2 regions of the Sphaerochaeta sp. UBA5836 genome follow, and region 2 is predicted to be linked to the other one. Evidence: riboswitches for the same ligand, from Rfam matches in the RefSeq annotation. Region 2 holds a riboswitch; the other holds the start of a gene.
What was found. Region 2 has a riboswitch for cobalamin ahead of B3F49_RS01145 (ribonucleoside triphosphate reductase). Riboswitches for the same ligand answer to the same signal wherever they lie in the genome.
Positions count from the first base shown of each region.

Region 1 (5,886 bases), on a different contig from region 2:
AGGATTGGTTGGAAGCGCCGGTGAGATTGGTCGCTTTCTGAAAAACATCTGCCAAGAGGAGCCGAACATCCACGTCTACTCGTTTGAGACACCTCGGGAACAGCATGGTCAGGCAAGCCGGCTTATCTCCAAGCTGCGCGATCCATCAACCGAACATGAAGAATTCTTGTACTACATCCAGCGTGCCTACGAGATGCTCTTCTCCCATGTCTATGCCGATGCCGCCCTACCCACCAAACGATCGATCATCACCAAGACTCCGGTGACCGATCCGGTACGCAATTATGCAGTACACCGGATTCCCGATGTTGACTCTTTCATTCACAACAGTGTCATGTGCGTGATGCTCAGAGGCGCCCTTCTGCCGAGCATGATTCTCAGCAAGGAGATTCAGGAGTACTCTTCAAACGACTTTGTCACCCCGTTCGCACTGTTCAAGATCAAGCGTGACGATTCAAAGAAGGAGTCCAACATGGATTACTTCCTCGATTTGGACAAATCCTACTTCGATCTCGCATCCCTGGATGGAAAGGACTTGATTTTTGCCGACCCGATGAATGCCACCGGCGGATCGCTGGTAACAATCGTCAAATATCTGAAGGACAACAAGATACAGCCCAAGTCGGTGAAATTCATCAACGTCATCAGTGCACTCAAGGGATCCTTGCGCATTGCACGCGCCATCGAGGGTGCCGAGGTCTATACACTGTGGATGGACCCTGTGCTCAACGATGCCGCCTATATATTGCCGGGCCTCGGTGACGCCGGAGATCGTCTCAACGGCAAGGATGAGCATGACAACCCCCGCAACATCATCCAGCTCATCGCCGACTATGGCAGTTCCATCACCAACCTCTACCGTTCACAGGTGAGGGAGATTGAGAAGACTGTACTGGAAAACTAATGAGAAAGCTGTTGCTGCTGGTTCTAGGTTGTTCACTGTTGCTCGTTTCCTGCCGGTCCTATCAGGCAGAAAGGCTTGCATCCGAGGGGTATGAGCAACTCATGGCCCGTGATTTTTCGGCAGCCGGTGCATCGTTTGCGAAGGCAAGCGGGAAAGACAAGGACAACCACACGTATCGATACAACTATCTCTTGTCCCTCTTTTTGGAGGGGGACTATGAGAGGGTGGTCAAACTCAGCGAAGAAGCCTTTGGTGAGTTTGACTTCAACCTCTCCTTTTTGCTTCTCAAGGCCCAAGCCTATAGTGAACAATCACAGTACAAGAAAGCGTTGGAAACGTATGAACGCCTGTTTGCCATCGATCCGGGCTCCTATGAAACACAGGCCGAGGTGATGGAAGCAGCGCTTCGCTGGAACGAGAGAGAAACAGCAGAACGTCTCGCCCTTGGCTTACTCAATGTCAAAGCTTATGAGAAGCGGGCCCTTGCTGTGCTCAGTCAGCTTGCAGGCAAAGAAAGTTGGTATGCACGCGCCCTCTCGTTTATTACGAAGGAAGAACAAACAGAAGGCCCGCACTAGCTCCGAGGACAATCCAGAGCAAGGGATGCACCTTTTTGAACCGCAACACCAGAACAACAAGAACTGCATACAGTACGGCTTCCTTCAACTTGAACCCCTGATCGGGAAAAACCGTTGCCGACAACAACATCAGACCGGCATACGAGATCAGGCCGACCACTGCAGGTCTGAGAGCATAGAACGCATCCTTGACATACAGGTTCTTGTCAAATCTTCCCAAAAAACGAGCAATAAAGATAATGATGATGACACTGGGCGTAATTTCACCCAAGGTGGCGATCAAGCCACCGGCCAATCCAGCCGCCTGATATCCTGCAAAGGTCGCCATGTTGATGCCGATCGGCCCAGGGGTCGATTCGCTGACAGCGATCATGTCGGCTATTTGTTTGGCTGCCAGCCAATGAGGATGGGTTTCTGCAAGCGCATAGAGAAACGGCAGGGTTGCCAGACCTCCGCCGATGGAAAAGAGCCCGATTTTGAAGAACTCCCAAAACAACTGAAGATATATCATGAGGCCCTCCGTTTCACTGCCTGCACGCAGAGGCCGAAAAAGATGGCGAAAAGGACTATCAGAATCGGGGAAAGGGCAAAGAAGAACGTAGAAATCACTACGGCCAGATAGAGCAGGATGGTGGGAACATCAATCAGGCTTTTCTTGGCGAGGGTAATCACCGATTGGGTTATGAGGGCGCATACGGCGACCCTGATCCCTCCAAACGCCCGTTGGACCCAGATTATATCCTGCACATGTAACAGGACCGTTGCCAAGATGGAGATGATGATCAGCGATGGGCTCACTTCCCCCAAGGTCGCAACGATTGCTCCCGGGATGCCCCGCTTGCGGTAGCCGATCATCGTAGCGGTATTTACGGCAATGATGCCCGGTGTGCATTGGCCGATGGCATAGATGTCCAGCACTTCTTCCTCGGTCACCCATCCATGTTTGGTGATGACCTCCCGCTGAAGCATGGGAAGCATGGCATATCCGCCGCCGAAGGTGAGCCCGCCGATTCTGAAGAACGAGAGGTACAAGTCCCAAAGCTTCACATCACGGCCTTTCATACCAGGCCTTCCATCGCTTGGCGGACCAACTGGTCGCACCGCTCATTTCCCTCGATGCCTGCATGGCCTTTCACCCAGTTCCAATGGACGGGAAGACTTGCATTAAGACGATCCAGCTCCACCCAATACTCCTTGTTCTTCACCGGATCCTTTGAAGCCGTCCGCCAACCGTTGACCTTCCAATTCTTGATCCAACCGGTGATGCCGTTCTTCACATACTGGCTGTCCGTGTTGATCACAATTGCCTCAGCGCCGAGCGCCTGGCACGCTTTCAACGCCTCGATTACCGCGGTGAGTTCCATGCGGTTGTTTGTGGTGTTCCGTTCATTTCCGCTGGCCTCTTTCTCAAAAACACCATCAGCCTTCAATACATACGCCCACCCGCCGGGACCTGGATTGCCTAGGCACCCACCATCGGTATAGATCTCAATTTGGTTGTACTTCATAGGCCGGATAGTAATATAGAGGTCGGTTGTGGTCAACCACGGCAACTCTTGACAGATGGATGAACAACTCCGTAGGATAGGCTTGTCCATGCCAAGGGAAAGGGGTTCAAGCCCCTGCGGTCCCGCCACTGTAGAGGCTGGGAATCTGCTGAAAAAGACACTGCATTGCAATGCATGCGGGAAGTCGCAGATTCTGGGTATGCCTGAGCCAGGAGACCTGACATTGGATAATTTCCGACGGCCTACGGAGTATAGGTCAGGGTATGTTCCATGCCCGTGTTACAAGGGGCGTTATGCACAGCAATTCTTTCAAGCACCTGCTTCTCGTTTTCTCACTGTTTCTCTGTCTTGTCATCCCCCGTCTGGCAGCGGGAGGAGCCCAGGAACAACCGGCACAACAAGAGAGTTTGCGGATCGTCAGCCTTTCTCCCAATGTAACGGAGACCTTGTATGCCTTGGATGCCGGATCATTGCTGGTCGGTCGAAGCGACTACTGCAACTACCCTCAAGAGGCTGCCGCCCTTCCTTCGGTGGGTACGTTGTACAACCCTTCGCTTGAGACTCTGCTTTCGCTGGAACCGAATCTTGTCATCAGCAGTGCTTTTGTACCGGAACAATTTCTTTCTTCCGTACAGAAAGCCGGTATCGATGTACTTGCCCTCGAAACACAACAGGATTTTCAAGGTACCTATACCCTCATTCGTGAGATAGCAAACAGGGTCGGCAGACAGGCGGAAGGTGAATTGATGATCCTAAACATGCAAAACGATGTTCGTACCATTGTACAGAAAGCAGAACTTTTGCCAAAACCCACGGTATATATCGTCCTGGATTTTGGTTCGTTCGATTCAAGTGCAACCAAAGATACGTTTCTCAGCGAGATGGTCTGGCTTGCAGGGGGGATCAATATTGCCGATGATGCCCAAAATTGGACATACAGCAAGGAACTGTTGATGGCCCACGATCCGCAGGTCATTCTGCTATCCCCGAGATGGGGAGAGACGGGAGAACAGACGCTCAAGGAATTTACCACTACCAAGCCGTATGCCGACCTCAGCGGCAGCATCAGGCTCTTCGATGCAGACCTCATCAGCAGGCAGGGCCCCCGCAGTGCCAAGGCGCTTGCAGAACTCTTTGTTCTCATCCATCAGGAGCAGGCGCAATGAAGCGGATGCTGGTCCCCGTCCTGGCAGGCACAGCCTTGGCCCTCATGCTCCTCTCTTTGACTTTGGGACCTTCAAACATCAAGCTCTCCGACACCGTGGCCATCCTGCTGGGAAAAGGCGCATCCGCCAATAAAGCCTATATCATCCTTCAGCTCAGGCTTCCCAGAATTCTCTCATCCTTTCTTACCGGTGCAATCCTGGGGCTCAGCGGAGCGGTTTTCCAGGCAGCGTTGCGCAATCCCATGGCCGATCCCTTCATTTTAGGCATCAGTTCGGGAGCATCCTTCGGTGTGGCGGTAGCCCTCTTCATCGGCCTTGCACCGCTGTTGGGGCTGCCTGTGAGTGCATTGGTTGGTGCTCTTGGAACCACGCTTTTCATCGTAGCCCTGGCCTCCAGACGCAAAAGCAGCAGCACCACCTTGCTGCTCACCGGTGTTGCGGTGAACTACATTCTCTCCGCTGCAATGACGCTGCTCATGTTCCTGCACAAGGAACAATACCAGAGAATCCTTTTCTGGACCTTGGGAAGCTTCTCATCGAGCACCTATGGGCAAGTTGTTGTTGTTCTTTTTGCATGGATCATCTTGTTCATTCCACTCTCCTTGAATCACCAGAGCATGGACATGCTCCTGCTTGACGAGCTTTCAGCACGGGCGGGAGGACTTTCCGTGAGAAGGACCCGCCTGCTTTTTTTGCTGCTTGCTTCCTTTGCCACCGCCTTATGCGTATCCTACTATGGAGTCATCGGCTTCATCGGCCTGATGGCACCCCATGCCACCCGCCTGATAATCGGCCCCAAGCATCAGAAGCTGTTGTTTCCCTCGAGCCTGCTCGGCGGCTTGCTTCTGCTTGCCAGCGATACCATTTCCAGGATTCTGCTTCCCTCGGGAGAACTTCCAGTGGGAATCATAACCAGCATGTTGGGTGTTCCCCTCTTCCTCTACCTGCTTCACCGCGGGAGGTACTTCTATGGATAGCCTTGAGTTTTCACACCTGGGTGGAGGCTATGACACCCATCCTGTCTTTGAAGATTTGAACCTGAAGCTGCCAAGAGGCACGTTCATCGCTCTGACAGGTCCCAATGGGAGCGGCAAATCGACGCTGCTCAAGTTCATCTACAAACATTTGAAGCCTGCAGCAGGAAACGTCTTGGTCGAAGGTCGCAACGTGGCTTCCCTCAGTCAAAAGGATCTGGCAAAGCAACTGGGTTTTGTCGCCCAGAACGGCAAGCTCGACTATGCCTTCACTGTCACCGAAGCAGTCAGCATGGGGCGATATGCCTATGGGGGTGAGGACAGCAACCACAGCGTTGAACAAGCCTTGCTGGAATGCGATATCGTGCATCTCAAGGACAAGCTGGTAACCGAACTAAGCGGAGGCGAACTACAGCGCGTCCTGCTGGCCCGCGCCCTCTGCCAACAGGGAAAGATTCTGTTGCTCGATGAGCCGGTCAACCATCTGGATGTCAAGCATCAGCGTTCGATCATGGAACTGCTCTGCCGTTTGGTGGAGAAAGGCTATACGGTAGTATGTGTATTGCACGATCTCTTGCTGGTGCAGATTTACAGCCAAACAGCGTTGGTGCTGCAACAAGGAAAGGTTGTCGCATACGGTTCCACCGAAACGGTGTTCACCGAAAGCCTTCTTGAGAATGTGTATGATATCAAAGCCCATCAGGTGTACGATCCGACCCTGAATCGGATGCTCTGGCTTCCTACCTACAAGGCCTC
Region 1 covers NZ_DJGW01000114.1:46,549-52,434, forward strand. The annotation lists gene B3F49_RS11960 (uracil phosphoribosyltransferase) at 1-904, shown strand, start outside; gene B3F49_RS11965 (tetratricopeptide repeat protein) at 904-1,482, shown strand; gene B3F49_RS11970 (chromate transporter) at 1,448-1,993, opposite strand; gene B3F49_RS11975 (chromate transporter) at 1,990-2,544, opposite strand; gene rnhA (ribonuclease HI) at 2,541-2,990, opposite strand; cobalamin riboswitch at 3,030-3,229, shown strand; gene B3F49_RS11985 (ABC transporter substrate-binding protein) at 3,284-4,156, shown strand; gene B3F49_RS11990 (FecCD family ABC transporter permease) at 4,153-5,133, shown strand; gene B3F49_RS11995 (ABC transporter ATP-binding protein) at 5,126-5,886, shown strand, end outside.
Region 1: another riboswitch for cobalamin. It lies ahead of B3F49_RS11985 (ABC transporter substrate-binding protein); the one in region 2 lies ahead of B3F49_RS01145 (ribonucleoside triphosphate reductase).

Region 2 (5,886 bases):
AGTTGCCCGTGTCGTTCTGGAAGCCACTGATGAGCTCTCTCAACTCATCCAGCACCCGCAAGGCAAACTCCTGTCCCTCTTGGGTGACCAAGGAGCCCTGCCGCCCGAAGAGATTCAGGCAGGCCTCCTCCATCCCAACGATGCCGATGGTGCTGAAATGGTTCGCCCAATACTTGCCAAGCCTTTGTTTTACATCGACCAAGGATCCTTGGCTGAACGGATACATGCCCCGCTCGGTCTCGGCTTCGATGACTTTCCGCTTTATTTCAAGACTCTGTTTGGCAAGCTCTGCAAGCTTGGGCAGCTTTTGGAAGAACATCTGCTCAGAGCCTGTCTCATAAGCCAGTCTCGGAAGATTGAGCGTTACCACCCCAATCGAGCCGGTAAGAGGATTCGATCCGAACAATCCGCCGCCGCGTTTTCTGAGTTGGGAAGTATCGAGGCGGAGTCTGCAGCACATGGAAAGGGCATCCTCGGGTGAAAGATCGCTGTTCACATAGTTGGAGAAGTAGGGGATTCCGTATTTTGCGGTCATGGAAAAAATGGCATCCACCACCTTGCTTTCCCAAGGAAAATCCTTGGTTACCTTGTAGGTGGGAATCGGAAAGGTGAACACCCTGGACGAAGCATCTCCCTCTTCCATGACTTCACAGAAGGCAAGATTAAGGATTTCCATCTCCTTCTCAAACATCCCATATGTCTCTGTTTGAGCCACACCTCCTTTGATAACCGGAACATCATGCAGCGAGGATGGGACGACCAAGTCGAATGTCAGATTCGAAAAGGGGCATTGGAATCCGACGCGGGTCGGAACATTGAGATTGAAGATGAACTCCTGGAGAGCCTGCTTCACATCGTGGTAGGAGAGATTGTCGTAGCGAATGAATGGAGCAGCATAGGTGTCGAAAGAGGACCAGGCTTGAGCCCCTGCACACTCCCCCTGAAAGGTGAAGGTAGCATTGACGATTTGTCCAAGAAATGAACGTAGATGCTTTGCAGGTTTGCTGCTGACCTTTCCATCAACGCCCCCGAATCCATTGACCAACAACTGCCTCAGGTCCCAGCCACAGCAATACGGGCCAAAAAATCCGAGGTCATGGAGGTGGAAGGCTCCGCTTTCATGCGCCGCCTTGATTTCTTTTGGATAGATTTCATTGAGCCAGTACTGTTCGGTGAAGCGTTCACGAATGAAGTTGTTCATACCGTTTACCGATCGACGGGTATTGGCATTTTCCTTGGTCTGCCAGGTGGTTTGATTCAAGTAGGAGTCAAAGAGCGCATTGGTTGCCTTGATGAGAGCATTGCCCTCACGAACTCGCTCGCGCTGGCTGCGATACAGGATGTAGGCTTTCGCCGTCTCCTTGGCACCACTGTCCATCAAGGCTTGTTCGACCAGGTCCTGGATTTGTTCCACCGTAATTGGGTTGACGTCCTTCATGTTGGCGAGGACCAACGCTGCCACTTTTATGGCATCGACATCCTGATGAGCAGCAGTTGCTGCCTTGTTGATTGCATTGATGATTTTCTGAACCTCGCAGAGAACCACCTGCCCGTCCCGTTTGACCACCTGCTTTTGCATGGGTTCCTCCTGACGGAGAATGAACAAAGAGACGGTGCTTTGATTGCACACGCCCCTGTCATGCTCCGTGACGGCGTGTCTGTACAGGCAAGGTCTTCTGGCTCAGGTTCATCGACTACGCTGCCTTCCCGGATTGCTCCAGTGGCTGTTAGCGTAGTCTCCCCTTTACAGCGGCGGGACCGCGCGGGCTTTTCACCCACTTCCCTTTTCCTATACACACAAGATATAGTGTTTAGTACCATACGGTACACTACTCACAGTAGGACTGATGTTGTATCTTGTCAAGGCATTTGATAAAAAAAAAGGGGGACAAAAGTCCCCAGTGTTGTCATTGTCTTTGATTGGTGATTCGAATCTGCTTGTACAGCCCCTCGCCTTCACTCTTGGTCTCCACTCCCCCGAAATCATTGAGGGCTGTATGCACCAACCGTCTTTCATACGGGTTCATCGGCTCAAGCAATCTGCTCCGGCCGCTCTTTTTTACCTGTTCTGCGGTCTTGAACGCCATTCTGATCAACTGCTCCTCGTGACGCATGCGATAGTTTTCACTATCGATGATCACTTTCAAATCAGGGTCGATCTGACCGGCGAACACATTGGCCAGCAGCTGGATGGCATCAAGATTCTTACCCTTGCGGCCGATGATGATACTGGAGTTGTCACTCTCAATATTCAGGCCGAGCTTGCGGGCCTTGCGGAAGGAGATGGATACCTTGCCCTGATATCCCATCTTCTCAAGAATGGTTGCAACGAACAGCAAAAGCTTGTCCTCAAGGTCGCTGTTGATCGGAGCATCAAGCTCATCCTCATCCTCATCCTGCGCACCCTGTACTTCGTAACCCTCTTCAGGAACATCGTTCTCATCTTCAAAGTGAATTCTGATCTTTACATTGCTTTTCTTGAACAGTCCCTTGCGGACAGGCTCGACGATTTCCACATCGAAATCTTCCCGTTCAATGTGCAGTTCTTCTATTGCCTTTGCAATAGCTTCCTGCTCGGTACGTCCTTCGAATTCTTTCATCATATAGCTACTCCGTTCGGGGGACCGGGTCCCCCGGATAATATTTCTTGTGGGAACTAGGTCCGTTTCTTTCCCTTGGGACCTGGGAATTGCTGCACAGAGGCGCTCTTCTTCTCTGCTGCCTCCCTGCTCTTCTTCTTGTTGGTATACAACTGTTGGAAGATGGAGAGTGCGTTCATGACCGACCAGTAGAGAATCAAACCGGAGGGTGCATTGTACAGGACAAAGAAGAACATCAACGGCATGCCGTAGGTCATAAACTTCATCATGCCCTGCTGGCTTCCTGAAGTCGAGGCATTCTGGGTGATTTTCATCGAGTAGATCATGCTGACCGTGTAAATGATCGGCAGTAGGTGCAACTGATTGCCCAGGAAGGGAAGATTGAAACCAAAGGTGAATACCGTATCCGGCATGGAAAGGTCAGGAATCCAACCGGGAATGAACATGGCTCCGCGAAGTTCAAAGTGCTTGTTGAGCAGTCCATAGAAGGCAATGAGAATCGGGAACTGGAGCAGCATCGGCAGACAGCCGCCCATCGGATTGATTTTTTCCTTCTTGTACAAAGCAGCCATCTCTTCGTTCTGCTTGGTCGGATTATCCGGATACTTCTCCTTGATCTCCGCCATTTTCGGGGAGAGGGAAGCCATCTTTGCCGTAGACTCCATACCCTTCTTGGAGATGGGATACAACACCAGCTTGAGCAGGAAGGTCAGGATGATGATGCCCACACCATAGTTGGGAATCACCTTGTACAACAGGTTCAGGATGGTCTTCAGAATGGTCTCAAGCCAACCAAGCCAGGAGCTGCTGTCCAATGCCTGTTCCAGCTGGAGGTTGGCTACCCCGAAACTGTTCAGGGAAGCATCATTGTAGATGATCATGTCACCCTTCAGCTGCGGCCCTGCATAGAATCGGAAGGTGTCGGTTTGCGATGCACTTTTGATGGAAGGCCGGGTCAGGAAGATGCTCGATTCAAGCGGCAGGCCTGCATCACTGTCCTCCATGAGGCTGACGGTATAGTTGGTGGCATCGGGAATAGCAATCAGGGAGAAGTACTTGCCGACCAAAGCGACCCAGGAGAGGGGCTTGGTGGTGGTATAGGCACCATTGCTGAGCTTGACCTGGTTCTTCTTGGAAGATCCATCTTCCTTGATGTAGAACCTTCTGTAGTTGTAGTTGTTGTCAAGAGAAGCAAACGACGGGCCGATCTGCGGCTCAAAAGCCAGGGTATAGGCAGCATTCTCGAAGGAGAGGGGGACAGCCTTGTTCACACTGTTCTTGGTAGCAACATCGATCTGGAACAAGTAGTCCTCGTTGCCGAAGGTGTAGGTCTTGGTGATGGTGAACGGATCGCCTGCACTCTTTCCATCTTCAGAAAGGAGGGCGAACTCCTGGGTGAAAATTACTTTGTTCCCGCTGATCTGATACCTGAAATTGGCATCGATGGGGTTGGTCTTGTCTTTTCCTGCATAGAGCAGGAACGCATCGTTGGATTGTGGACTTTTGAAAAGCAGTTCCACCGGCTGCCCGTTGTCAAGGTGTTTCTTCAGCTTGAAGGAGGAGACAGAGGCGCCGTTGGGATTGAACTCAACAATGAAGTACTCGGTTGAGAAGGTGAAGGGTGCACTGGAACCCTGATTTCCCACCGATACCAAAGACCCCGGCAGATTGCTGTTCCAAGCAATGTTGGAGGGAATCTGTGAATACTGGGCGGGTTCCAACGTGGTGGTTGCGGCATTTGGTTGCTGGACTACTTGCTGCTGGGCTGCCTGTTCTACAGGAGCGGGGGCGAAGAATGTGGTTTGAATGGTCATACCGATTGTAATGACCAAAACGGAAAGGACTATGGCTAGAATGGTATTTTTGTCCATATCTGCTCCTGATGATGAGGTGTGGTGAGAAAACGTTCACAGGAAAGATAGGCACATAACGAATTTTTGCAACAACAGGAGTGGGAAAGACTAAAAAATAGTCTTAAGGCTTGAGGAAAACCCCAGCCTTTTCACAGAGTGAGAGGAGTTGTTTTTTTTGGGATGTATGGTCATCAACCTTTCCTGGATATACGATGAATGCAAAATCGTAACCGGGAATCATCCGAGGCTTTTCATTTCGCCAGATTTCCTTGATCTGTCTGCGTATTCTGTTACGCTCAACAGCGCTTCCATAGTGACGGACGGGTATTACTACAATCCGGTCAAGATCCAGCTGGTTTTGGCTAACAATCAGTTTTAAACCACGGCAGGTGTATGTCCTGCCGGTTTTAAAAATTCGGTCAATCTCCGGTTTACGCTTTACAATTTCTTGTTTAGAAAGGCTTCTTCTCATCACATACGGACAGCTTGTGTCTGCCTTTGGCTCTCCTGCGGGCCAATACCAGGCGTCCGCCCTTTGTTGCCATACGAGCCCTGAATCCGAACTTTCTGTTTCTCTTGACTTTGCTGGGCTGGTAGGTTCTTTTTCCTTTGTAACTCATGAGATATTCTCCAATTTTACATCGCTTAACGCGGATATTTTCTAGTGTAGCGGAGGATGATCCTCCGAGTGGTGCAGTATAATGAGCAACTGTCGTTACGTCAAGTAACTAGGCGCTCAGCATCTGTATCGATTTGATCCCCAATGATGGGTATTTCTTGGTAATTAAAGCAAGTATCTTTTTTTGCTGCATGAGTGCAATCTGTGCCCAAGAAGGATGATCAGCACGAAGAACCAACGTTGTCCCTTTGATTTCCACAATTTTTACATGGGGATACAGTCGATTCCCAACGATTTTCTGCCACTCAAAACCAATGGCCGCCTTGGGATTGTCACTTCGGATATCAAGCGACCGCAACACGTAGTCCAAGACTTCTCTTCCTTGCAGAGGTTCCCCTTCCTTGCATAACCTGGGCTTCCTGTCCTTCATGAGCGTAAAAACCTTCCTTGTTGGACAGTATAGAACAAAGAGCCTTCATCGGCCAGCTCCGAAAAATAGTGTTCTTCAGGCAGAAATGTAAAAAAGGCCTGGCAGTACGTCTGCATCAACTGCAAAAACTGCTCACGCTTCTTGAAATCCAACTCCAAAAGCACATCATCTACAAGGATCAACGGCTCTTTTCCGGTTTTTTTCTGGAAAAATGCCATCTGGGCTGTTCTAAAAATCAAGGATGCCAATCGCAGCTGCCCGGTGGAACCTGTTTGGGAAAAAGGCTTGCAATCCTCCATGACAAGAAACCTGTCACGGTGAATGCCGCTGGTTGTGGTAAGCAGGCTCAAGTCACGGCTTCTGGTGCGGGCCAGGTGGTCGACA
Region 2 covers NZ_DJGW01000015.1:2,531-8,416, forward strand. The annotation lists gene B3F49_RS01145 (ribonucleoside triphosphate reductase) at 1-1,579, opposite strand, end outside; cobalamin riboswitch at 1,649-1,837, opposite strand; gene jag (RNA-binding cell elongation regulator Jag/EloR) at 1,908-2,603, opposite strand; gene yidC (membrane protein insertase YidC) at 2,657-4,471, opposite strand; gene rnpA (ribonuclease P protein component) at 4,575-4,925, opposite strand; gene rpmH (50S ribosomal protein L34) at 4,906-5,073, opposite strand; gene B3F49_RS01170 (DUF721 domain-containing protein) at 5,182-5,433, opposite strand; gene recF (DNA replication/repair protein RecF) at 5,499-5,886, opposite strand, start outside.